Thiocystis violascens DSM 198: one gene and its partners. The protein of the gene in region 3 interacts with the protein of the main gene of each other region in a pairwise test. Links are inferred from orthologs where the notes say so. Each region holds a gene or a part of one and is shown on either strand. Other genes may lie near its edges. The genes, in order: THIVI_RS00180, secA and secB.

Region 1 (7,061 bases), 3.0 Mb from region 3 along the record:
GTCGCCTTCGCGCACGAAATAGATCTCGATGGTGCCGGTCGGGGAGCTATGGGACAGATTGCCGGCATGCTCGCTGTCCCTGCCGTCATACCCATTCGGTTCGAATTGCGCGTAGACGGAACTAATGAACGGGTTGCTTTGTAACGTATTGAGGACCAGCCGTTTGAGCTGTTCCCGCTCGTAGGGCGGCGTCTCGCTGCTCGCGGTGACGGCCGAACTCGTGATCTGCCGTTGCAGGACCGAGGCGCTCGCCAGAGTCACGGCCAGCAGCCGGCGGATTTCCTGGCTGGTGCCAAGCGCCGTCTCGCTCATGATCTCGGCGGCCTGTTGCGAGAGGTTGGCGGTCATGGAAGCGCTGGCAGTCTGGATCGAGTCGCGGAAGATCAGGGTGGCCGCCGCGATGATCATGCCCGCCGTGAGCACCAGGATGGTCCCGGTGACCAGCAGCAGTTTCAGACGCAGACTGAGGGTTCGCATGTCGGAGTAATCTCGTGGAGGAAGCTCCAGCACGGAACGTCAGCGTGCTGGAGGATCGGTCGCTTGTGTCCGATCAAGCGGCCTTGCCTAAACGGGATTCCGTGAGCATATCAGCGGATGATGAAGGAGACGTTAATGCGCGGTACCGCAGAGCGATGTCCCCGTAGACGTCAGAATCATGCTCCATGCGGCATCTTAATTTGCCTGCGTAACCAATTTCTGAGCGGTAAACAACATGATGAAACCACAACCAAGAACCGACCTCGTCACCGGTCAACTCGGGCTTGGGCAAGGCGACGGCGCCCGTGCTAGCCAGCGCGGGATGGCGCGTCGGACTGGTCGCGCGCGACCGCGCGTGCGGGGAGTCGGCGCTCGCCGAGATCCAGTTTGCGGGAGATCGGCGAGACGCTGACTTTTCAATTCGATGGAGACGATTATCCTCTTGCGTCAGGGCTATGCGGAAACGGACATCTGGCTCGTCTGATTGGTCTGATCCGTCGATCCATAGCTCTGCATCAACTGCATGATCGTCCGCATCACGGCGGTGCTGTTTGTTGCGCCGTCATCGGTAGCCTCCGAGGAGGATGCCTGCGACTGGCTGTAGGCGAGGAACTCCTCCATGCTGACCGTTCCATCCTCGTCGGTATCGGCCGCGGCGATGATCTGGCTCGCATCGGATTCGCTCTCCTCCGAGGGCGGCGGCCCACCCATGCCTCCCGGACCGCCTGGCCCACCCGGACCTCCCGGCCCAGCCGGTCCCCCCGTCATACCTTGGGCGTTTGCCGTGGCCGCGTCCTCGCTGGATTGTTCCAGCGTCATCGCTTCCTGAAACGTCACGCGCCCATCGTCATCGGCGTCCGCCGTCTCGAACTGGCTCAGAACATTGGTCAAGAGTTCGGCGCGCGCCGTCTCCTCATCAGTCAATGAATCCGCTTCATTGAGTGTGGCCAGTTGGCTCGTCAACTCTTCCTCGGTGAACCCGATATCGTTTTCACTGCCACCCGGTCCACCGCCCATGCCTTGAGCGAAACCGATGCTGTCGGCGAGTGTCTGGAGGGTATTTGTTAGCTCGGACTCCGTGACCTCGCCATCCTCGTCCGCATCGATTGCCGAGAAGACCTCGTCGGTGCTTGCAACCGAGGAATCCCCATTCGCCGAAGACATCTTCTCGATGGCCGCCTGAAGCTCCGACGCGGCGAGCGTCCCATTGCCGTCGGAATCCAGGTCGGAAAGCAGGTTTTTCGCCATGGTGGCGGGATCGGGTGGCCGCACGTTGCTCCTGGCCCCTGCCCCGTATGTCATCGACGAAAGACTACCGATCCCGCTGATCGCGCTCATGTCACACTCCTCATGGATGAAACGACCACAACCGCCCGTCTTCCGGGCGGTCTGCTGCTGAGTCAAAGTATCGGCTTTTCTCGGACAAGATGGGCACTCGCCAAGGTAAAAGTGGGTAAAGATTCAAGTGCGTCGATGCCATCGGCGGACAGTTCACGTCAATCGAGCAGATCGCATGAATCTATCCGAGGATCTCCGGCTGCGGTTGCAGCGGCAGGCGGATCTCGACACGGAGTCCGCCATCCTCGGGCAGCGAGGCCAGGATCGTCCCCTGATGGGATTGAATGGCGCGACGCGCGATGGCCAATCCCAGACCGAAACCCTCCGTGGCCGCATTCCGATGTCCCCGGTGAAAGGGTTGGAAGATCGTTTCCAGTTCGCGCGGCAAGACCCCAGGTCCATGATCGCGGACGCTGACGCAGACGTGACCGGAGTCCGCGCCATCCAGCGCGACCTCCACCGTCGAACCCGGACAGGTATATTTCACGGCGTTGCGCAGAACATTCTCGAAAGCGCGATGCAATGGCTCCGCCCGCCCCAGGACAAACCGCTCGCCACTGCCTGAAAAATGCAGATCCCGTCCATTGGAACGCGCCTCGAAGCGGGCGTCCTCGGCGATGTCCGCGAGCAGTTCGACCAGATCGAGCGACCTCGCGGGCGTCTCGTCACGCCCGGACTCCAGTCGCGCAAGGGTCAGGAGTTCGCCGACTAGGGTCGCCAGCCGCGTGGACTCGCATTCGATGCGGTCGAACGTCATCTCGATCTGACGGGGATCCTGACGGGCCAGTCCGATCGCGGCCTGGAGACGGGCCAGCGGCGAACGTAACTCATGCGAGACATCGTGAAGGAGTTGGCGCTGCGACTCCACAAGGCGTTGCAATTCCAGCGCCATACGGTCGAAGTCGCGGCCCAGGTCGGCGATTTCGTCGCGGCGGCGACCCATCCGCGACTGGATTCGCGTCTCCAGTCGACCCTCGGCCACCGCACCCAGCGCCCAACGCAGATTGCGAACCGGCTTGGCGAAATACCAGGCCAGCAGGGCGCTGGCCGCCAGACAACCGAGCAGGATGGCGAGCATCGGCAGATAGGGCGGCGGTGGTGGCGGTCCTGGGGGCGACGGAGGTGCAAAACCTGGAGCCCAGGGCGGCGAGCCGGGAGAATCTGCTCCCCATGGAAAATCCATCGCGTCATTGTCCGCTTGCCAGACATGCGACATGGCGTGTGGCGGCGGTGGACGCGGTTCCCAGGAATCCTCGAATACGCCAATGGTCAGAAACAGCGCCAGCGCGGCAAGTCCCTGAGCCAGAAGGAAGGCGAGAAAGAATTTCCAGAACAGACGGCCCACGCCGGATTATTCCCTGACCAACTGATAGCCCATGCCGCGAACGCTCTGAATCCAGGAGCGACCGCTCGGCAGGGCGCCGAGCTTCTGGCGAATACTGCTCAGATGAACGTCGATGCTGCGGTCATAACGCGCCAGGGGGCGACCCAGCCCCTGTTCCGACAGGATCTCCTTGCCGACGATGTGGCCGGCATGACGCGCCAGTACTTCCAGCAGATTGAATTCGGTGCTGGTGAGTTCAAGCGGCTGTCCCTGCCATTCGGCGCGACGACGTTCCGGCCACAGGGTCAGAGGACCGGCGCTCAGGGTCGCGCGCACCGTATCGACCTGGCCAGCCGTGGAAACACGTCGCAGGATGGATCGCAACCGAGCCACCAGCTCACGGGGCGTACAGGGCTTTGGAACATAGTCGTCAGCCCCCAGCTCCAGTCCCACGACGCGATCCAGATCATCGCCACGACCGGTCAGCATCAGCACCGGGATCTGACTCGTTTGACGGATTCGGCGCAACGCCTCAAGCCCGTCGAGCAGGGGCAACATGACATCCAGGACGACGATGGCATAGTCGCCATCCAGCGCCCGCGACACGCCGGCCTCGCCATCCTGGACGGCATCGACCTGAAACCCCTCCCCTTCGAGGTATTTCTTCAGCAGCGCGCTCAGACCCAGATCGTCGTCGACCAGCAGAACCTTGTGCATCGAACTCAATCCGTCGGACGACGCAAGGCGTCCAGACGCTCGCGGATCGGATCGATGACGGGGGCGAGCTTGCGGCGCATGAGACTGCCCAGCGTGGTGGAGTCGGACAGAATGGGCCGGATCAGGCCATAGCCCACGCCGGAGAGAAACCGCATGGCCGCGATCTCGGGGGCCAGGGCCGGTATCCGCCGCAGAATCCCGGCGACCCGTGCGTCCGGGGCGTCCGCATCGACGAATTGTCCGGCGTCCGCGAGCAGGGCGTCGAGCGCGAGATCGGGATCGCCCCCCGGGCGCAACGGGGCGAAATACGCGCGCAGACAGGCGAAGGCGGCGAGCACGATCTCCTGACTGGGCGGCTTGGCGAGCACGTCCCCGACTGTCTTGAGAAACGCCTGACCCTGCCCCGAACACGCGCGCTGGAGCAAAGCCGCGACGGTATCGTGTTGCTCCACCAAGTCACGGACAGTCTCCGCCAACGCGCGCGCGGGCGGCGGTTCCGGGAGATCGTCCGGCAATGCCTGGAGAAACCCGACCAGATAGGCATGCTTGCGAGCGGACTTGCGCCAGAGATCGCCCCGCCGTTCCGCGTCGAGCAGACCCGGCTGCAGCATCAGCCGAACCGATTCGACGATCGCCTCGCTTTCGGTCTCGAACGGCAGGTATTCCATCAGATAATCGGCAAGCACCCGACCCATGGCGCTGCGGACGATGGCTGGATTGGCGAGCATGCGGCGGGCATTGCCGGCGTCCTCCATCGCCCACCAGGCGCGTCGCGCCAATTCCTCGCTGAGTCCAGGCGCGCAGACGGCGGCGACCACCGCCTCGGGCTCGCCGAGCAGCAGCAGTTGCGCGAGGCTGTCGTCACGCATCTGGCCCATTCGGGTCCAGCGTCGCAGATAAATGGGATAGCCGCCGGGCGAGCCCAGGACATGCCCGGAAAGCAACTCCCGCACCCGGCGCAGATACGGCTCCGGGCGGGTATTGGGATTGAGCCGAATGGTCGCTTCGCCCTGGGGACCAAGCCCCTGGACAAGCATCCGGCACTCGTCGATGCGGATCGCCTGGGGTTGGTTGGCGAGCAGGACGTTGAGCCGGAGGCGATCCTCGGGAGTGAGATCCATCGGATCAGGACGCCCGGGCGAACCGCCTGGCGGTGGTTGAAGAACGCATCGCTAGTCCTCGATCGGCGGCTTGAAGTTCGGGTCTTTCGGATTGAGAAAGATGAAATGAAACTGGCCCGGTTCGATCTCGACATAATCCATGGTCGCCTGATCCAGCAAGGGAACCTGTTCGAGGGTCATGACAACATCGACGCCCGCGCAGTTCATCCGAATGTCGTCCTCGGTGAGTTCGTCGAACCCCATGCGATAATCGATCCCGCCATCCGGCTGCCGGACGGCGGCCAGTCGCAGCGACAAACCCTCGGCGCCACCCTGACTCGCCGCCTTGAGAACCTGTTCGGCGGCTGCTGCTGTGAGTTTGAACATCTCAGACCTTTACCTGTTGGCTATTCGCGTCGAAACTCTCGTCAGTTTAAACCTTCTGATGCGAGTTTTGGACCGCGCCGCTTGTGCGGCATGCCCTCGATCAACGTCCACGAAAGAAAAAGGGAGAACATCCGCCGCCTCGGAGCGCGAAACCGTTCGTGGTTCGAGTGCCTCACCACGAACGGTTTCTTAGGTGATCTCCTGACAACAACCTACCCACGGAGAGACTGTCAATCTTGAAAAATCCTGTGAATCCTGTCCATTGAAAGCGTTGATTCCGGTAGAAACTTTCCCGGAAATCGCCTTATCTCTTTTCATCGAACGCCGGCGCCTGCTTGGGAAGATCCCGCGCCAGCGTCGCCACCTCCCGGCTGAAATCGGCCAGCGTCGCGCTCAGGGCGGCAATCAGTGCGTTTTCGTCTTTTGGCGCGGCCAGCGGACGCTGGTAGCGGCTCTCGCGCACGGCCAGCACCCGATCGAGATTGGGGTCGAGGACGACCCAGCGCACCTTGAGCAAAGCCTGAGCGTCGGCGGTTCCCTGGAAGGCCAGAACCTCGGCGGCGATCCTGACATCGAGCGGATAGCGCACCTCGCTCGGCAAGATCAGAATGCGGCTGGTACCGAGCAAACGTGCCAGGTTTTCGCTCCAGACCCGCATGAAATCATCCTGCAGCGTCCCGCCCCAACGATGGAACTCGTCGACCGCGAGACGATTTCCACCCGTCTGGGTCACGATCTGCGGCCGATCCAGAAAGACCGGAAAGGACACCGGACCCAATCCGATCGCCAGTTCGCTGTCCGCAGGGGTCGGCGGTCCGTCCATGGCCGATAAGACGGACAGGAGATAGAAACTGGACGGCGGCGTACTCGCGCACCCGCCAAGATTCAGCACCGCCAGAACGACCAGGGTTCGCCACGGCAACCTCGGACTCATCGGCCCTTCCCCTTGAGCAGCGCCTCGGGATGACGTTCCAGATAATCGGCCATCAACCGAACCGAGCGCGCCGCCGTGGAGACTTCCTGAAACATGCGGCGCATCTCGATCGAGACGGCCGAATTCTCCGAAATCGTCGCGCTCGTCGCCTTGAGCGTGGCGGCGGTTTGTTGGAGCGTCAAGGCCAGTTCCGGCGCGATCCGGTCGTTGAGTTGCTCGGCGGTCGCGCGCGCGCCGACCAGCGCGCCTTCGAGTTCGACCAGCGTCCGCTTGAGTTCGGGCGAGTTGATCAGAGCGTTGGCGCCCGCCACCGTCTGACTCAGTTCCTCGCCGATCCGGTCGAGCGGGAGGCGCTCGAGCTTGTCCAGAATGTTGGCGAGCTGGGTCGTCAGCGCCTCCAACTGTGCCGGGAGCGTCGGGATCACCCCGTAGTCGCCATGGCGCGCGACCCGCGCGGGCTTGGCCTCGGGATAGACATCGAGATCGACATACAGCTCTCCGGTCAACAGGCTGCTGGATTTGAGCTGCCCCCGCAACCCGGTCTCGACCAACCGTTCCACCATCCGCTGCCCCTCAAGTTTGCCGGAATCGCCCAGGATCGCGATGCGGTCGGGTTCGATCTCGATCAGCACCGGGAGACGGAATTGCGCATCCTCGACGCTGAACTGAAGCTGGACATCCAGCACCCTGCCCAGATCGATGCCCTTCAGCAGCACCGGCGCGCCGATGGCGAGCCCGCGTACCGAGCCATCGAAAAAGAGCAGATACCGCTCCTTGCGCGCAT
Region 2 (7,707 bases), 540 kb from region 3 along the record:
CGGCGTCGCGTCCCTGGGCAATCAGCACCCGTCCGATACGGGGTACCCGATTGCGTGGATCGAAGATATGCCAGCGCCCGCCCAGATAGGCCTCGAACCAGGCAGAGAAGTCCATCGGCGCCGAGGACGGCGGCACGCCAATATCGCCCAGATAGCCGGTACAGTAGCGCGCGGGAATGTTCATGCAGCGACAGAAGGCGATGGCGAGATGCGTGTAGTCGCGGCAGACTCCCCGCTTCTCGTGGAAGGCTTCGAGCGCGGTCTTGGTGGCGCGGGCGTACTGATAACCGAAGGTGAGATGACCATGCACAAAATCGCTGATCGCCTGCACCCGGCGCCAGCCCGGCGGCGTTTTCTCGAACAGCGACCAGGCCATCTCGGAGAGACGGTCGGTCTCGCAATAGCGGCTCCCCTGCAGGTAGACCAGGGTCTCGCTGGGCAGCGCCTCCACCGCGAGCTGCGCGGCGTCGGGATCCGTCGCATCGGGTTGCCCCGAGTCATTGATCACCGCATCGGTGGTGAGACGGATCTCGCCCGGCGGGGCGACCAAACGGCTGCACCAGTTACCGAAACCGTCGCGATAGGCGGTGATCGGCACCGCCGGCTGGGTGACGAGATGATCGGGAACGACCAGGTCCGAGACCCGGCTGTAATGAACGTTCAGGGTCAGAATCATGGGCGTACGTTGCGGGCACGCATAGACCAACTCGTAGCCGAAACGAATCTGCATTGGTCGACTCCTGGTGTTGAACGGCGAACCTGAACGGCGCCGTTGAATCAGAACGGCATCAAGCGTCCGGCCACAGCCCCCGGATCGCGGCGATCCCCTGCGCGCCGTGTTCGATGGCGTCTTGGAGAGACGTCGGACCCAAACCACCCAGTGCGTAGACCGGCAAGGGGATCGGTTCGACGAGGTCGGCGAAGCCCTGCCAGCCGAGCGGAAGGGCGTCCGGATGGGTCGCGGTCGGCTTCACTGGAGAGAGTAGAGCATAATCGAGGCCAAGTCGCGCGGCCTGTTCCAGTTGCGCGGTATCGTGGCAGGAAGCACCGATCAGTTCATGCGACCGACCGGGTCGCGCGGTCAGGTTCATGAGCGTCCGGGCCGACAGGTGCAGTCCGTGACGAGGGACATCGGAGACCTGTCGCGGCTCCCGATTGAGCAGCAGACGTGCCCGGCGCGTGTCGCAGACCGCATAAACCGCGCTGGCAAGGCGACGATAAGCCTGATCGTCCAGGTCATGCGCGCGCAGTTGGACCAGCCGGATGCCCTGATCGAGTGCATGCCCGACACGTTCCAGGAATTCATCCGTCCGCCGGGGATCGCCCCCGGTAATCATGAACAGAGACGGCAATCGCAGCGCATTGATGATGGGTCGGTCGGCCGCCGGAAAGACATCGGGATCCATGGCCTCCGGTTCCAGCCAGTCGAGTGGCTGCCCCTCGCGCCCCTCGGGAGTTCCCGAGTAAACCTCCACCCGACGCACATCGAGCAGGACATGGCGACCTGCCCCTACTTCGGCTTCGCTCAGCACGATGAGCGGAGTCGAGGGGTCGGCATAATGATGATGTACCCGGATCAGCGGCCGACTGGACCGAACCTGGATGCCTAGCTCTTCAGCCAACTCGCGGGACAACCCCTGCTCGAGCGACTCCCCAGGCTCCAGCTTCCCGCCCGGAAATTCCCAGAGTCCGCCTTGATGGACGTGATCCGGACGCCTGGTCACCAGAATGCGGCCAGCATCGTCCGCGATGACGCCCACCATCACATGGACCAAGCCCTGATTAAACCCTATCCGGTCTGGCATGCGTTGCTCGTGCATCGGCTCAACCTTGCCTGAGTCAGTCAGCGTCTGCATGGACACAGTGCCAGACGCGATTTAACTCCGGTACTCGGCATTGATGCGGACATAGTCATAGGAGAAGTCGCAGGTCAGCACCCGCGCCTGGGCGTCGCCCCGACCCAGCGCCACGCGGATCAGGATCTCGGGTTCGGCCATGACGGCGGCTCCCGCCTGCTCGGTGTAGTCCGGCGCGCGTCCGCCGTCCGCGACGATCAGCACCTCGCCCAAAGAGATCCGCACCCGTTCGATGTCGAGATCCTGGAGACCGGCGCGCCCGACCGCGGCCAGAATCCGCCCCCAGTTCGGGTCGGAGGCGAAGAGCGCGGTCTTGACCAGCGGCGAATGGGCGATGGTATCGGCGACCCGCCGTGCCTCGTCCGTATCGGCGGCCTGCTCGACCGCGACAGTGACCAGTTTGGTGGCACCCTCGCCATCGCGCACGATGGCCGTGGCCAGATCCAGACAGACCGCGCTGACGGCGGCCTGCAGCGCCGCGAAGTCCGGCGTGCCGACATCCTCGATCATGGGATTGCCGAGTCCGCCGGTGGCGATCAGGACGCAGGAATCGTTGGTCGAGGTGTCGCCATCGATGGTGATGGCGTTGAACGACGGCGCTACCGCTGTCTGGAGACAGGCTTGCAGGAGCGCCGGCGCGACGGCGGCATCGGTGGCAATGAAGGCGAGCATGGTCGCCATGTCCGGGCGAATCATCCCAGCCCCCTTGGCGATCCCGGTCACGGTGGCGGTCTGGCCGTTCAACGCGAACTGGCGCGACACCAGCTTGGGCACCGTGTCGGTGGTCATGATGGCGCGCGCGACGGACGGCCAGCCCGCCGGATCGAGCCGCGTCAGGAGATCGGGCAGGGCCGCCGCGAGACGTTCCACGGGCAGGTGCTCGCCGATCACGCCGGTCGAAAAGGGCAGAACCTCCTCGGGCTGGCAGCCGGCCCGTGCGGCCAGCGCCGCGCAGGAGGCGCGCGCATCCTCCAGTCCGCGCCGTCCGGTGCCGGCGTTGGCATTCCCGGAGTTGATGAGGAGATAACGCGGCGCGATGCGGTCCAGATGACCCCGTGCCAGAGTGACCGGCGCCGCCCGGAAGGCGTTACGGGTAAAGACCGCCGCGCAGGCGCTGCCCGCTGGAAGCTCGAACACCGCCAGGTCATCGCGTCCCGGATAGCGAATGCCGGCCGCGCCGGACGCCAGTCGCAGACCGGCGACGGGGCGAAAGGAAGGCTCCGATGGCGTCATCGCGTTAGCTCGCCTTCCCGTGGCACTGTTTGTATTTTTTACCGGATCCGCAGGGACAGGGCTCGTTGCGGCCCACTTTGCGGCCTTCGCGCACAAAGGGCTGATGTTCCGGTTCGCCGGATCCTGGAGGCGCTTCCGTGTCATCGGAATCGCCGCCGCCGAACCCCTCGAACACCTCATGCTTGAACTCGAATGCCTTGTCCGGGACCGGACTTGGGGCGAACGCCGCGGGCGGCGGACCGGACGCGCCATCGGGTGCCTGAACCTGGAGCTTGGCGAGGGTGATCACGACATCCTGCTTGATGCTGTCGAGCATTGCCGAGAACATCTGGAACGCCTCGCGCTTGTATTCCTGCTTGGGGTTCTTCTGGGCATAGCCGCGCAGATGAATCCCTTGACGCAGATAGTCCATGGCGGCGAGATGATCCTTCCACTGGCTGTCCAGGGTTTGCAGCATCACGGCCTTTTCGATCTGACGCATGTTCGGCGACCCGATGAGCGCTTCCCGGTCCTCGTAACGTTTAACCAGAGTGTCATGGATACGCCGGCGCAGACTCTCTTCGTGCAGATCGTGATCCTCGTCCAGCCATTGCTGAAGCGGCCAATCGCCACCGAAGTGTTGAACCAGCACCTCGCCGAGTCCGGCGACATCCCATTGCTCCTCCAGGCTCTCAGGCGGAATGTGCGAATCGATCAGTGCCTTGAGCGTATCCTCGCGCATGGCGGTGACGGTGTCGGAGATATCGACGCTATCCATCAGATCGCGCCGCTGGCCGTAGATCACCTTGCGCTGATCATTGGCCACGTCGTCGTATTCGAGCAGTTGTTTGCGGATGTCGAAGTTGCGCCCTTCCACCTTGCGCTGGGCGTTCTCGATGGCCTTGGTCACCCAGGGGTGCTCGATCGCCTCGCCCTTCTGCATGCCGAGCCGCTGCATCATCTTGCCGACTCGCTCGGAGGCGAAGATGCGCATCAGGTTGTCTTCGAGCGACAGATAGAAGCGCGAGGAACCAGGATCGCCCTGACGCCCGGAGCGTCCGCGTAACTGGTTGTCGATACGGCGCGATTCGTGGCGCTCGGTGCCGACGACGTGCAGACCGCCGGCGGCGACGACCTCGGCGTGACGCAGTTTCCAGGCGGCACGGATAGCGTCGCGGTCGGCGTCGGGGCCGGCCTCTTCCAGTTCGGCCTCCAGATTGCCGCCGAGCACGATGTCGGTGCCGCGCCCCGCCATGTTAGTGGCGATGGTGACAGCGCCCGGACGGCCGGCCTGCGCGATGATACCGGCCTCGCGTTCGTGCTGTTTGGCGTTCAGTACCTCATGGGGGATCTTTTCCTCGATCAGGAGGCGGTCGATGAGTTCGGAGGTCTCGATCGAGGCGGTGCCGACCAGCGCCGGCTGGCCGCGCTTCACGCAATCCTGGATGTCGGCGATGATCGCCTGATATTTTTCGTCCTGGGTCAGATAGACCAGATCGCCGCGATCCTCGCGGATCATCGGCTGGTTGGTGGGAATGACGACCACTTCCAGGCCATAGATCTGCTGGAACTCGAAGGCCTCGGTATCGGCGGTGCCGGTCATGCCCGAGAGCTTGGGATAGAGCCGGAACAGATTCTGGAAGGTGATCGAGGCCATGGTCTGATTTTCGGACTGGATGGCGACCCCTTCCTTGGCCTCCACCGCCTGATGCAGACCCTCGGACCAGCGCCGGCCGGGCATGGTGCGGCCGGTGAATTCGTCGACGATGATCACCTGACCGTCGCGCACGATGTATTCGACGTTCTTCTGGAAGAGCGCGTGGGCGCGCAACGCGGCATAGACATGGTGCATGAGCACGATGTTGCTCGGATCATAGAGCCCATCGCCCTCGTCGAGCAGGCCGATCTCGACCAGCATCTGTTCGACATGCTCGTGGCCTTCCTCGCTGAGGTAGACCTGGCGCAGCTTCTCGTCGACCGAGTAATCGCCGGGGCCGAAATCGGGCTTGCCTTCCTCGTTCGTGATGGGGGGCTGGCGGGTCAGTCGGGGGATGAGTCCGTCGATCTTCTTGTAAAGGTCGGTGCTGCCCTCGGAGGGACCGGAGATGATGAGCGGGGTGCGCGCCTCATCGATCAGGATGGAATCGACCTCGTCGACGATGGCGTAAAACGGATCGCGCTGGGACCGTTGCTCGGCGGTGAACGCCATGTTGTCGCGCAGATAATCGAAGCCGAATTCGTTGTTGGTGCCGTAGGTGATATCGGCGGCGTAGGTCTCGCGACGGGTCGCGGGCCGCAGATGACGATACCCCTGACCGGCGGGCGGCTCGTAATCCGGATCGAACCGATATGAGGCCATATCGGGCCCCAGGCCGCCGGAGGAATTGATGACGCCGACGGTCAAGCCCAGAAAGTGATAGATACGTCCCATCCAGGAGGCATCGCGGCGCGCCAGATAATCGTTGACGGTCACGACATGGACGCCCTTGCCGGGCAGTGCGTTGAGATAGGCGGCCAGGGTAGCGACCAGGGTCTTGCCCTCGCCGGTGCGCATCTCGGCGATCTTGCCGTCGTGCAAGACCATGCCGCCGACCATCTGCACGTCGAAATGACGCATCTGGAGCACGCGCTTGCCGGCCTCGCGGACCACGGCGAATGCCTCGGGGAGCAGGCTGTCGAGATCGGTGCCGGCGGCGAGCCGTTGACGGAATTCGGCGGTTTTCGCGGCAAGCGCCTGATCCGACAATTGCGCGATCCCGGGCTCCAGGGCGTTGATCCGCACCACGGATTTCATCAATGTCTTGACGAGCCGATCATTGCGGCTCCCGAAGATCTTTTTGAACAGTCGAGTAACCATCGGATGAATTTAAGACCTGCCGAATAAATCGGCGAATGATACCGGAATTCGATGACCGCAAGTGCGAACATCGACCTGCCTGACTCTACCTCGCAACCGGAATCAACCTGGAGAGCGGTCGGTGGTGCGTACCGGAGCGCCACCCAGCGTACTCCGGCCATTCAAATACGGCATGGGATTGACGACCTTGCCGTCTTTGTGTACCTCGAAGTGAACATGCGGACCCGTGGCCGTACCGGTTGCCCCGACCGAGGCGATCGACTGTCCCCGACGAACCCTCTGTCCTTCCTTGACCAGGTTCGCGGTATTGTGGGCATAACGGGTGAGCAGGCCATCCGGGTGACGGATGTCGACCACCCGCCCGTAGCCATTTCGACGCCCGCTGAAGGTGACGACACCATCCGCCACCGCAAGGATCGGCGTGCCCCGCGGACAGGCGATGTCAACTCCTTCGTGAAAGATACGGACCTTTTTGACGGGATGAATCCGGAAACCGAAGTTGGATGAAACATAACCGGTGCTTACCGGCCAGCTTGACGGAAGCGCGCGCGCGGTCAAATCCTTGTTCACGAGGACATCTTCGAGCACGTCGAGTTTGCGCTGACGATCCTGAATCATCCCGGCAACGCCGCTCAACTCGCTGGCGATTTCCTTGATCGTGTAATCGCGGACTGGCCCCAATTCCGGACCGCCCTGGGGGGGCGGGTTTGCAAAATCGAATTCCTCGGGATCGAGCCCGGACATTCCGACCAGCCTTTCTCCCAGCGCATTCAGCCTCAGCAACTCGGCCTGCATGTCGCCCAGACGAGAGGCGATTGCACCGACTGTCTGGCGCGCACGGGAAGGCGAAGACTCTGCTGTATTCGTCGGTGGAAATGCGGAGGCGAATGCCGGGGCGGATCGAGGAGGATCGGCGGAGGGAAGACGATTGGCGTATTGTCCGATCAACCATCCCAACCCAGCGCCCGCGCAGACAAAGGATAAAATAGCCAAAAGCACGACAACGGCCTGTCCGCGAGCGTTTTTTCTTCGATCGTGGTGGTACATCGTTTCTCTCTGCTTCAGGTCTTCAAGGAACAATGCTCGTCAATGGCTCGCCAATCGGCCAGTCAGATCACGTCTGCCGATGCGCGGCCGACACGAACACAACACCAATGAACATCACACTTTTTCATATCCGCGATCTGTTGCAAAACAACAGCTCCGCGCGCGATCTGCTCGAACGGCGAGCAAGGGAGATTGCGCTGCTTGAATACGTGCGCTCCCGATTGCCTGAACCGATGCAAGCGCACTGCCTGGATGTCGGTGTCGAGGGAACGCGGTTAACGCTCTATTTCGATTCCCCAGCCTGGACGACGCGCGCGCGCTTTCTGGCCGAGGACATCGTTCGCTCGTTAAAAACGCGGGAAATAACCGAAACCCACATTCAAGTCCGCCTGGCTCGCGACGAGACAAGCCGCCCACACCAACCCCGGATGCCGACGCCCAGACTGTCGAGCGGCACAATCAAGCATCTGCTCGAAGCAGCGGACACCATACAGGATCCGGACTTACGGCGCGCGCTGAAGAACCTCGCGAACAGACATGCGCCCCCGGGACATATCGAAGCAGACTAAACAGCCGCAATCGGCTGCGCGTAGCAGATCGGCGCTGTCGCCGAATCCTCGAAGACCACCTCCTCCCAGGCCGCTTCGTCGGCGACCAGCGCGCGCAACAGCGCGTTGTTCAGGGCATGCCCGGATTTGTGCGCGGTGAAGGCGCCGATCAGGGTGTGCCCAAGCA
Region 3 (7,312 bases):
CAGTGGACTTGGGCTGCCCATCGCCCAGGAACTGGTCAGTCAGCACGGTGGACTGATCGAGTGCAATAGTCGTCCAGGCGACACGGCGTTTATCGTTTATCTGCCGCTGGAGTCAGACCATGACTAGAGAACCCAAGGTATGGGTCATCGATGATGACCGATCGATTCGCTGGGTGCTTGATCGCGCACTCCGCAAGGCGGAGATGCATGTGACCTGTTTCTCGAACGGAGTGGGGATCATCGAGGCGCTGCAACGGGAACAGCCCGATGTCATCCTCACCGATATCCGCATGCCGGGTATCGATGGCCTTGACCTGCTCCGTCAGGTGACGGCCCGCTATCCGGGGCTACCCGTCATTATCATGACCGCGCATTCCGATCTGGACAGCGCGGTCTCGGCGTTTCACAGCGGTGCGTTCGAATATCTTCCCAAGCCTTTCGACCTTGACGAAGCCGTCTCCCAGATCAGTCGCGCCTGCCGCCGCGGGCGCGATGAACGCACCGAAGAGGTCGCGGAAGCCAAGGCACCGGATATCATCGGCGAGGCTCCCGCCATGCAGGAAGTCTTTCGCGCCATTGGCCGTCTTGCAAGATCCAACATCACCGTTCTCATCAATGGCGAATCCGGAACCGGCAAGGAACTGGTCGCGCGCGCCTTGCACCGGCACAGCCCAAGAAGCGATCGGCCGTTCATCGCGCTGAACATGGCGGCCATTCCGCGCGACCTCCTGGAATCCGAGTTGTTCGGCCATGAGCGCGGCTCCTTTACCGGGGCACAGGCACGACGCGAGGGACGCTTCGAGCAAGCCGATGGCGGCACGCTGTTCCTGGATGAAATCGGCGACATGCCCGCCGAAATGCAGACCCGCCTGTTGCGCGTCCTGGCCGATGGCGAGTTCTATCGGGTTGGTGGCATGGCGCCAATCCGGGTCGATGTCCGCATCATTGCCGCCACTCATCAGAATCTGGAAGAGCTTGTTCGCCAAGGCCGCTTCCGAGAGGATCTCTTCCACCGTCTCAATGTCATTCGCATCCACTTGCCAGCCCTGCGGGATCGACGCGAGGATATTCCGTTACTGATGCGTCACTTCCTGGCCCAAGCCGCCTTGGAATTAAGCTGCGAACCCAAGAGCCTGTTACAGGGTGCGATCGATCACCTGAAACGACTCGATTGGCCGGGCAATGTGCGACAACTGGAAAACGCGGCGCGCTGGCTGACCGTCATGGCGTCGAGCAAACACATTCAGGCCGAAGACCTGCCGCCCGAGTTGAATGCCACCTTCGTGGAGCCATCGAACGATGACTCCTGGGAACTGGTTCTGCGCCGCTGGTCTCGCCAGAAGTTGAATCAGGGGCAGGAAGCGCTACTTGATAAGGCATTACCGGCCTTCGAGAGGATTATGATTCAATCGGCCCTGGAACATACCGGCGGCCGACGTCAGGAAGCCGCCCGCCTTCTCGGCTGGGGGCGAAACACCTTGACAAGAAAAATCAAGGAGTTAAGCATCGACTCTGGAGATCCGCCCGCCAACGAAGACAGTTAAACGGCTTCAGGTATCGCGAGAGTCCTTTGCGAAAACACTACATTTATTCGTTCGACATGTGGATCGGGAGATCGATTTGGACAGCACCAGCATTGAACTCAAAGGCGCCGAGATTTCCTCGATCGACCTGGATCAAGGATGTCTTCGCATGCGGATCGCACGCGCCTCTCTGATCAAAACCTTGACTGGATCGACCGAGAGAACCCGCTGGTGGCAGGCTGGAGTCTTGCGCATGGATGACGCGGTTCTGTCGTCGCCACTTCCGATCGGCCCCTTGGTTTGCGCTGGCGGAGATCTTGACGAAAACATTTACACATATCGAGACATGATTCCCATCCCGCTCGCCAGCCGAGGTTACATCCGCTGCGAACTGCGCTTCGAGGGCGCGGCCTTGCCTTTCGTCGTCACCGCATCTGCGGTAGAACTCGAGATGAAGGGCACTCCAAAATACCTTGAGCATCTGAGGACATAAAAAACCCGCGCGATGGCGCGGGTTTTATGGCGATTTCAAGATCGCCTTACCCGTGGAGATCTGTCTCTCGGTCACTTAGACCGAGTCCACACCGGGGTTTTCACGTTCATGCCAAACCCGGTCGAACACTTGCGACCATATCTGGCATGATGAATGCAGCTTAGCGTACTGAGCCAACGATTTCGTGAGCAATATCCACGACACGATTGGCCATGTCGAGATATTCCTGGCGATAGTCCGCCAGCAACCCTTCAGTGGAAGCCCAGTAATCCTTTCCGGACACACCGTGTTTGTGTTCGTAATCGATAAACTGCTTCTGCATTTCAAGCATCTTATCGATCAGTTCCTGTTTTTCTGATTTCAGCGCGGCGATGTCGCTCATGGATGTGTCCCCCATCGGTTGTGGGTCTGTTATGGAAATATAATTCAGTAGATACCGAAGCTGTAATATAGCATGCGCGATTGAACAGAAGTCAATCCGACAAAACTTCTAGGTTTACCCCTCGGATCAGTCACGTGTTTGATGTCATTCTCTACGAACCCGAGATTCCACCCAATACAGGCAACGTCATGCGCCTGAGCGTCAACGCGGGAGCACGTTTGAATTTGATTCAACCGCTCGGATTCTCCCTGGATGATCGTTTGCTGCGACGGGCGGGACTCGATTACCGCGAATGGGCGGATGTTCATGTCCACGCATCGCTGGACGACTGCCTTGATAGTCTCTCCCGACCGCGCGTGTTCGGCGTCAGCACCAAGGGCGACGTTTCTTATACGTGCCCCCGGTATCAGGCTGGCGATGTGATGCTCTTCGGCCCCGAAACACGCGGACTTCCAGACACCATACTTGAGGCTTTACCAAGCGAGCAGCGCATCCATATCCCGATGTATCCCGGTAACCGCAGCATGAATCTATCGAATGCGGTTGCCGTCGTTCTGTTCGAGGCTTGGCGTCAACACAATTTCGCGGGTGCGCGATAGTGCGCCAACCCACTGAGTACGAATCAGCTTTTACGTCAGTCAACCGATCTCCGGTCTGGGCTCGCGCTCCAGCAATGCGCGCGTGGCCTGATCCGGCGAAACCTGCTCGTAGAGAACGCGGTAAACCTGCTCGCTGATGGGCATCTCAACGCCGAGCTTCTCGGACATGGCGTGAATCGATAACGCCGTCACCACCCCCTCGACCTCCTGGCCAATGTCAGCCAGCGCCTCCGTGACGCTCAGCCCGCGCGCGAGGGCCAGACCCATGCGACGGTTACGCGACTGATTGTCCGTGCAGGTCAGCACCAGATCGCCGACGCCGGCAAGCCCGGTAAAGGTCTCGGCGCGTCCGCCCAGCGCGGTACCGATGCGAATGAGTTCAGCCAGCCCACGAGTGATCAGAGCGGCGCGGGTATTGGCGCCGAATCCCAGGCCATCCGCGATGCCGGTCGCGATCGCGAGCACATTCTTCGCGGCGCCACAGACCTCGACGCCCACCATATCCTCGCTGGTATAGGCGCGGAAACGTTCGCAATGCAGGAGACGCGCAATCCGTTCCGCAAAGACCGCCTGGCTGGACGCGACTGTGACGGCGGTCGGCAGCCCCCGAGCGACTTCCAGGGCAAAACTGGGGCCGGAAACCACGGCAAATTGCCGCGCCCCCAGTTCCTCCTGAGCGGCTGCATGCAGGAGTTGACCGGTCGCCGGATCAAGACCTTTTGTCGCCCAGGCAACCCCGATACGCTCGGGGAGTCTCTCGGACAAGGCGTTGGCCACAGGTCGGAAGGCATGACTCGGAACCGCGATCAAACAATCGGTCGCCCCATCGAGCGCCTCGTCCATGGAGTCGGTCGGCATCAGCTCCGGCGGCAAGGGAAAGCCTGGAAGAAACTGGCTGTTCTCGCCATTCCTGCGCAGTGCCTCGATTTGCGCCGCCTCATGCCCCCACAATCTCACGTGATGGCCATTTCGACACAGCAGTATTCCGAGCGCGGTACCCCAGGAACCCGAGCCGAACAGCGCAACGGTTGCGGAGGATGCTTGGCTCAATGTTGGCTCGGCGTGACGCCGCCGGCTTGGGACTGCTCCAGTGCCTGCTGTTGATGTTGGGCAAAGAGCGCATCGAAATTGACGTGCTGAAGGACGAGCTGCGGGAAACTGCCCTTGACGACAAGGTCGGAAACCACTTCGCGGGCATAAGGAAAGAGCAGCGTCGGACAATAGGCGCCCAGCATGGGGCCAAGCTCCGCCTCCGAAAAGCCATTGAGGCTAAAGATGCCGGCCTGTTGGACTTCGACAATGAAGGCCGTCTTCTCTCCCACCATGGCGGACACCGTCACCGAGAGGACCACTTCGTAAAGATGCTCGTCGAGATGATTGATTTTGGTCGTGAGGTTGAGATCGTGTTTCGGCTTCCATTCTCCCCGAAAAATCTCTGGCGCATTCGGCGCCTCGAAGGACACATCCTTCGCATAAACGCGCTGAACGGAGAATTGACGTTCTGTCGGTTGCTGCTCGTGTTCGGCCATGCTGGATTCCTGATGAGAGTGGGAACAAAGGTAACGGATGCCGACACCGAATCCAAATTCAGCGTTTTTTGCGGGTCAGCGGCAGGCTTGCGGACTCCCAGGCCATGAGACCGCCTCGAAGATTGTACACTTCCTCGAAACCTTCCTTGCGGAGCTGGGTGCAGGCCATGGACGATTGCGATCCGGATCGACAGCTGACGATGATTGGTTTTCCTTTATACTTTGCCAGGGTTGCCATCTGATTTTTAAACCCATTCATCGGTATATTCAGGGCGTTGATGATATGTCCCTTGGCATAATCCGCCGCCGGCCGCACGTCGATGACCGCGGCATCCCGATGATTCATCATCTCTGTGGCCTCCATGGGATCGACGCTGCCTTTGCTGCCAACCAGAATATTGTGGGTCAGTAGCCCGAGAATCACGGCCAACGCCAAAAACAGGTACCAGTGATTCACTACGAACTCGGCGAGTTGGTCTAATAACGGCATCGGTCTGCTGTCTCATGTAGGGTTGTAGCGCCACTTTAGGCAAGCGACGAATGAGTCGCGCGATTGACCGGCATCCGTGAACGCATCTCGCGTACGCGCACACCCTGTCATCGGCTTGAGGCAAGTTTTGAAGTATAAGGATCGCGCGTGCGCGCGTCATCTCGGGATCGGCCGGGCGTTAGCGGACGTGGTGGCAGAAAACCTCGCGCATCATCCCGATCAGACGCAGCGTGCGTCCGTCGCTGACCCGGTAGTAGACGCGATTGGCATCCTTGCGGGAGGCGAGGATGCCCTTGTCGCGGAGAATGGCCAGATGCTGGGAGATATTGCTTTGGGACGTTCCGACATGGTCGACGATTTCCTGGACGCTGATCTCCCGATCGCCAAGCGTGCACAGGATCTTCAGTCGCAGCGGATGAGACATTGCTTTCAGCGAACGGGAAGCACGTTCGATATCGTCGTCATCCGCGAAGAGATCCATCTCCTCCCGGTCGTTTTCCGGCAGGTTCAAGATCGGTCTGGGAGGATGGCTCAGGTTAGTCGCCATTGCATCGCATCTGATTAATTTATCACCATACAATAATAAACTCTTTTCTTGCCGACTGCGAAGCGTTCGCGCCATCGACACCTGGTTCGCGACCGTTCGGGTTCTGATGATCCTGGTCTCTCCGATGTTAAATGCCTGGCACCACCGCGACGATCGCGTCCGCGAAGTATCCGCCCGCACGGCGTCCGCCTGCTTTCCCCGACGGCTCCAGGGTCGCCGATCGTTCTGCGTCGCGTGCCTCCTGCTGGCTGGACTCTCCCTCGCGCAAGCCGAGGACGAACGCGAGCCCTCGCTCGAAAGACGCAGCCAGGAGTTACTCGACATCGAGGAACGGGCCGCGGCGATCGGCGCGGAATTGATCGGGCGCAAGGCCGATCGGCTCGCGCTCATCGACGAACTGGAAGCGCGCGAGCGCAATGTTGCCGAACTCAGTTTGGCCAACCGCGAACTCGAACGCCTAGTGAGGGAACAAACTCGCGTTGCCACGGCGCTCAGGGCACGTCAGGCGGAGGAGCGCCAAGCCTTGCGGAAGGAGCAGGATCTGCTGATCGAACTGGTGCGCACCGCCTATGTGATGGGGCGCGCGGATCGCTTGCGCCTGCTCCTCAATCAGGAAGATCCGACCCAGGCAAGTCGCGTCCTGTCGTATTTCGCCTATTTCAATCGAGAGCGGGTGAGGCGCATCCTCTCGGTTCGGCAACGCGCGGAACGTCTCGCCGACCTGGCGCGCGACGCCGAACAGGAAGCCGAACGGCTGGCCGAACTGGCCAGGAGCCAGGAAGCGACGCGTCAGCGGTTGGAGCAGGCAAAGCAACAACGCGCCCTCGTTTTGGCGCAGTTGGAGGAAACCATCGCAAACCGGGCGGAAAATCTGCAAACTCTGCGAAAAGACGCCGAATCGCTCCGACTGCTGGTTGAACACCTGCGCCAACGGGCGCAAATTCGGGCTGAACTAGGCATTCATCGAGCACCGTTTCGAGAGCGCAAGGGCGAACTCGCCTGGCCAATCCTGGAGGGTCGCATCCTGGCGAGTTTCGGGGCGCCCAAGGAAGACTCGGAGTTGCGTTGGGATGGCGTGTTGCTGGCGGCACGGGAGGGCGAGGAGGTGCGGGCGGTGAACGACGGGCGAATCGTCTATGCCGATTGGCTGCGCGGCTTTGGGATGCTCCTGGTGATCGATCATGGCGACGGCTTCATGACGCTGTACGGCCATAACCAAACCCTGCTGCGAGAGCTTGGCGAGTGGGTCGCGACCGGCGAGGAGATTGCCCTCAGCGGGAACAGCGGAGGACGCGACAAGCCGGTACTCTATTTCGCGATTCGACATAACGGACAGCCGCAGGATCCCGTCGCCTGGTGCGGCGGATCGGGTCGGCAGGGAGGCATGGCGGCGGCGCGCGCGATCGCTATCGAAGGCGAGATTCAGCGCTCCCCCGCTTTGTGAAGCGCGAACAAACATGCGATGCTAAGGTTGTCGCATCGAAACCGCGTCCAGATTAACATGCGCCGTTTTGTGCCTGGATGCGCTGGACTGGATCGTGCCAGCAAGCGTCGCCCACCGACGCGGTTTCCCAATTCTCCGGCGATTCCAACGAAGTGTGCCTGTCCCGACGAACGGCACGCAGTCTCAAACCAACTATTGATTGAATCATCACCATGATGCGCCCTCGGTTTGCATTGCTGTTTAGCATTGGGTTCCTTGTCTGTGTGGCGGCCCGTCAAGACGGGATTGCCCATGCCGAGGCGCCC

What was found.
Region 1: the proteins of secB (region 3) and THIVI_RS00180 interact in binary tests that used the Escherichia coli proteins (3 or more experiments, as listed by UniProt). The link is inferred for Thiocystis violascens DSM 198 from one-to-one orthologs.
Region 2: the proteins of secB (region 3) and secA interact in binary tests that used the Escherichia coli proteins (3 or more experiments, as listed by UniProt). The link is inferred for Thiocystis violascens DSM 198 from one-to-one orthologs.

The regions. Positions count from the first base shown.
Region 1 is NC_018012.1:25,835-32,895, reverse strand. The notes cover bases 2,012-4,758. They hold THIVI_RS00180 (response regulator transcription factor), read right to left. Parts: upstream 3,857-4,758; coding sequence 3,167-3,856; downstream 2,012-3,166. Other genes in these bases: THIVI_RS00175 (hypothetical protein), read right to left, coding at 3,862-4,758; THIVI_RS00185 (ATP-binding protein), read right to left, coding at 2,012-3,160. Outside these bases: THIVI_RS00195 (methyl-accepting chemotaxis protein), read right to left, coding at 1-477; THIVI_RS22385 (EF-hand domain-containing protein), read right to left, coding at 931-1,725; more of THIVI_RS00185, read right to left, coding at 1,997-2,011; more of THIVI_RS00175, read right to left, coding at 4,759-4,977; THIVI_RS00170 (HesB/IscA family protein), read right to left, coding at 5,029-5,343; THIVI_RS00165 (PqiC family protein), read right to left, coding at 5,648-6,277; THIVI_RS00160 (PqiB family protein), read right to left, coding at 6,274-7,061. UniProt on the Escherichia coli protein: Response regulator member of the two-component regulatory system CpxA/CpxR which responds to envelope stress response by activating expression of downstream genes including cpxP, degP, dsbA and ppiA.
Region 2 is NC_018012.1:2,520,141-2,527,847, forward strand. The notes cover bases 2,894-6,286. They hold secA (preprotein translocase subunit SecA), read right to left. Parts: upstream 5,926-6,286; coding sequence 3,094-5,925; downstream 2,894-3,093. Other genes in these bases: argJ (bifunctional glutamate N-acetyltransferase/amino-acid acetyltransferase ArgJ), read right to left, coding at 2,894-3,089; THIVI_RS11170 (M23 family metallopeptidase), read right to left, coding at 6,028-6,286. Also shown: THIVI_RS11150 (transglutaminase-like domain-containing protein), read right to left, coding at 1-730; THIVI_RS11155 (Nudix family hydrolase), read right to left, coding at 789-1,820; more of argJ, read right to left, coding at 1,878-2,893; more of THIVI_RS11170, read right to left, coding at 6,287-6,972; THIVI_RS11175 (DciA family protein), read left to right, coding at 7,080-7,541; lpxC (UDP-3-O-acyl-N-acetylglucosamine deacetylase), read right to left, coding at 7,538-7,707. UniProt on the Escherichia coli protein: Required for protein export, interacts with the SecYEG preprotein conducting channel.
Region 3 is NC_018012.1:3,056,833-3,064,144, reverse strand. The notes cover bases 2,786-5,783. They hold secB (protein-export chaperone SecB), read right to left. Parts: upstream 4,527-5,783; coding sequence 4,044-4,526; downstream 2,786-4,043. Other genes in these bases: THIVI_RS13545 (murein hydrolase activator EnvC family protein), read left to right, coding at 5,670-5,783; THIVI_RS13550 (ArsR/SmtB family transcription factor), read right to left, coding at 5,195-5,563; THIVI_RS13555 (rhodanese-like domain-containing protein), read right to left, coding at 4,585-5,016; THIVI_RS13565 (NAD(P)H-dependent glycerol-3-phosphate dehydrogenase), read right to left, coding at 3,037-4,047; THIVI_RS13570 (tRNA (cytidine(34)-2'-O)-methyltransferase), read left to right, coding at 2,786-2,997. Also shown: glnL (nitrogen regulation protein NR(II)), read left to right, coding at 1-127; ntrC (nitrogen regulation protein NR(I)), read left to right, coding at 120-1,544; THIVI_RS13580 (hypothetical protein), read left to right, coding at 1,621-2,016; THIVI_RS13575 (hypothetical protein), read right to left, coding at 2,177-2,398; more of THIVI_RS13570, read left to right, coding at 2,533-2,785; more of THIVI_RS13545, read left to right, coding at 5,784-7,007; THIVI_RS13540 (S41 family peptidase), read left to right, coding at 7,220-7,312. UniProt on the Escherichia coli protein: One of the proteins required for the normal export of some preproteins out of the cell cytoplasm. It is a molecular chaperone that binds to a subset of precursor proteins, maintaining them in a translocation-competent state.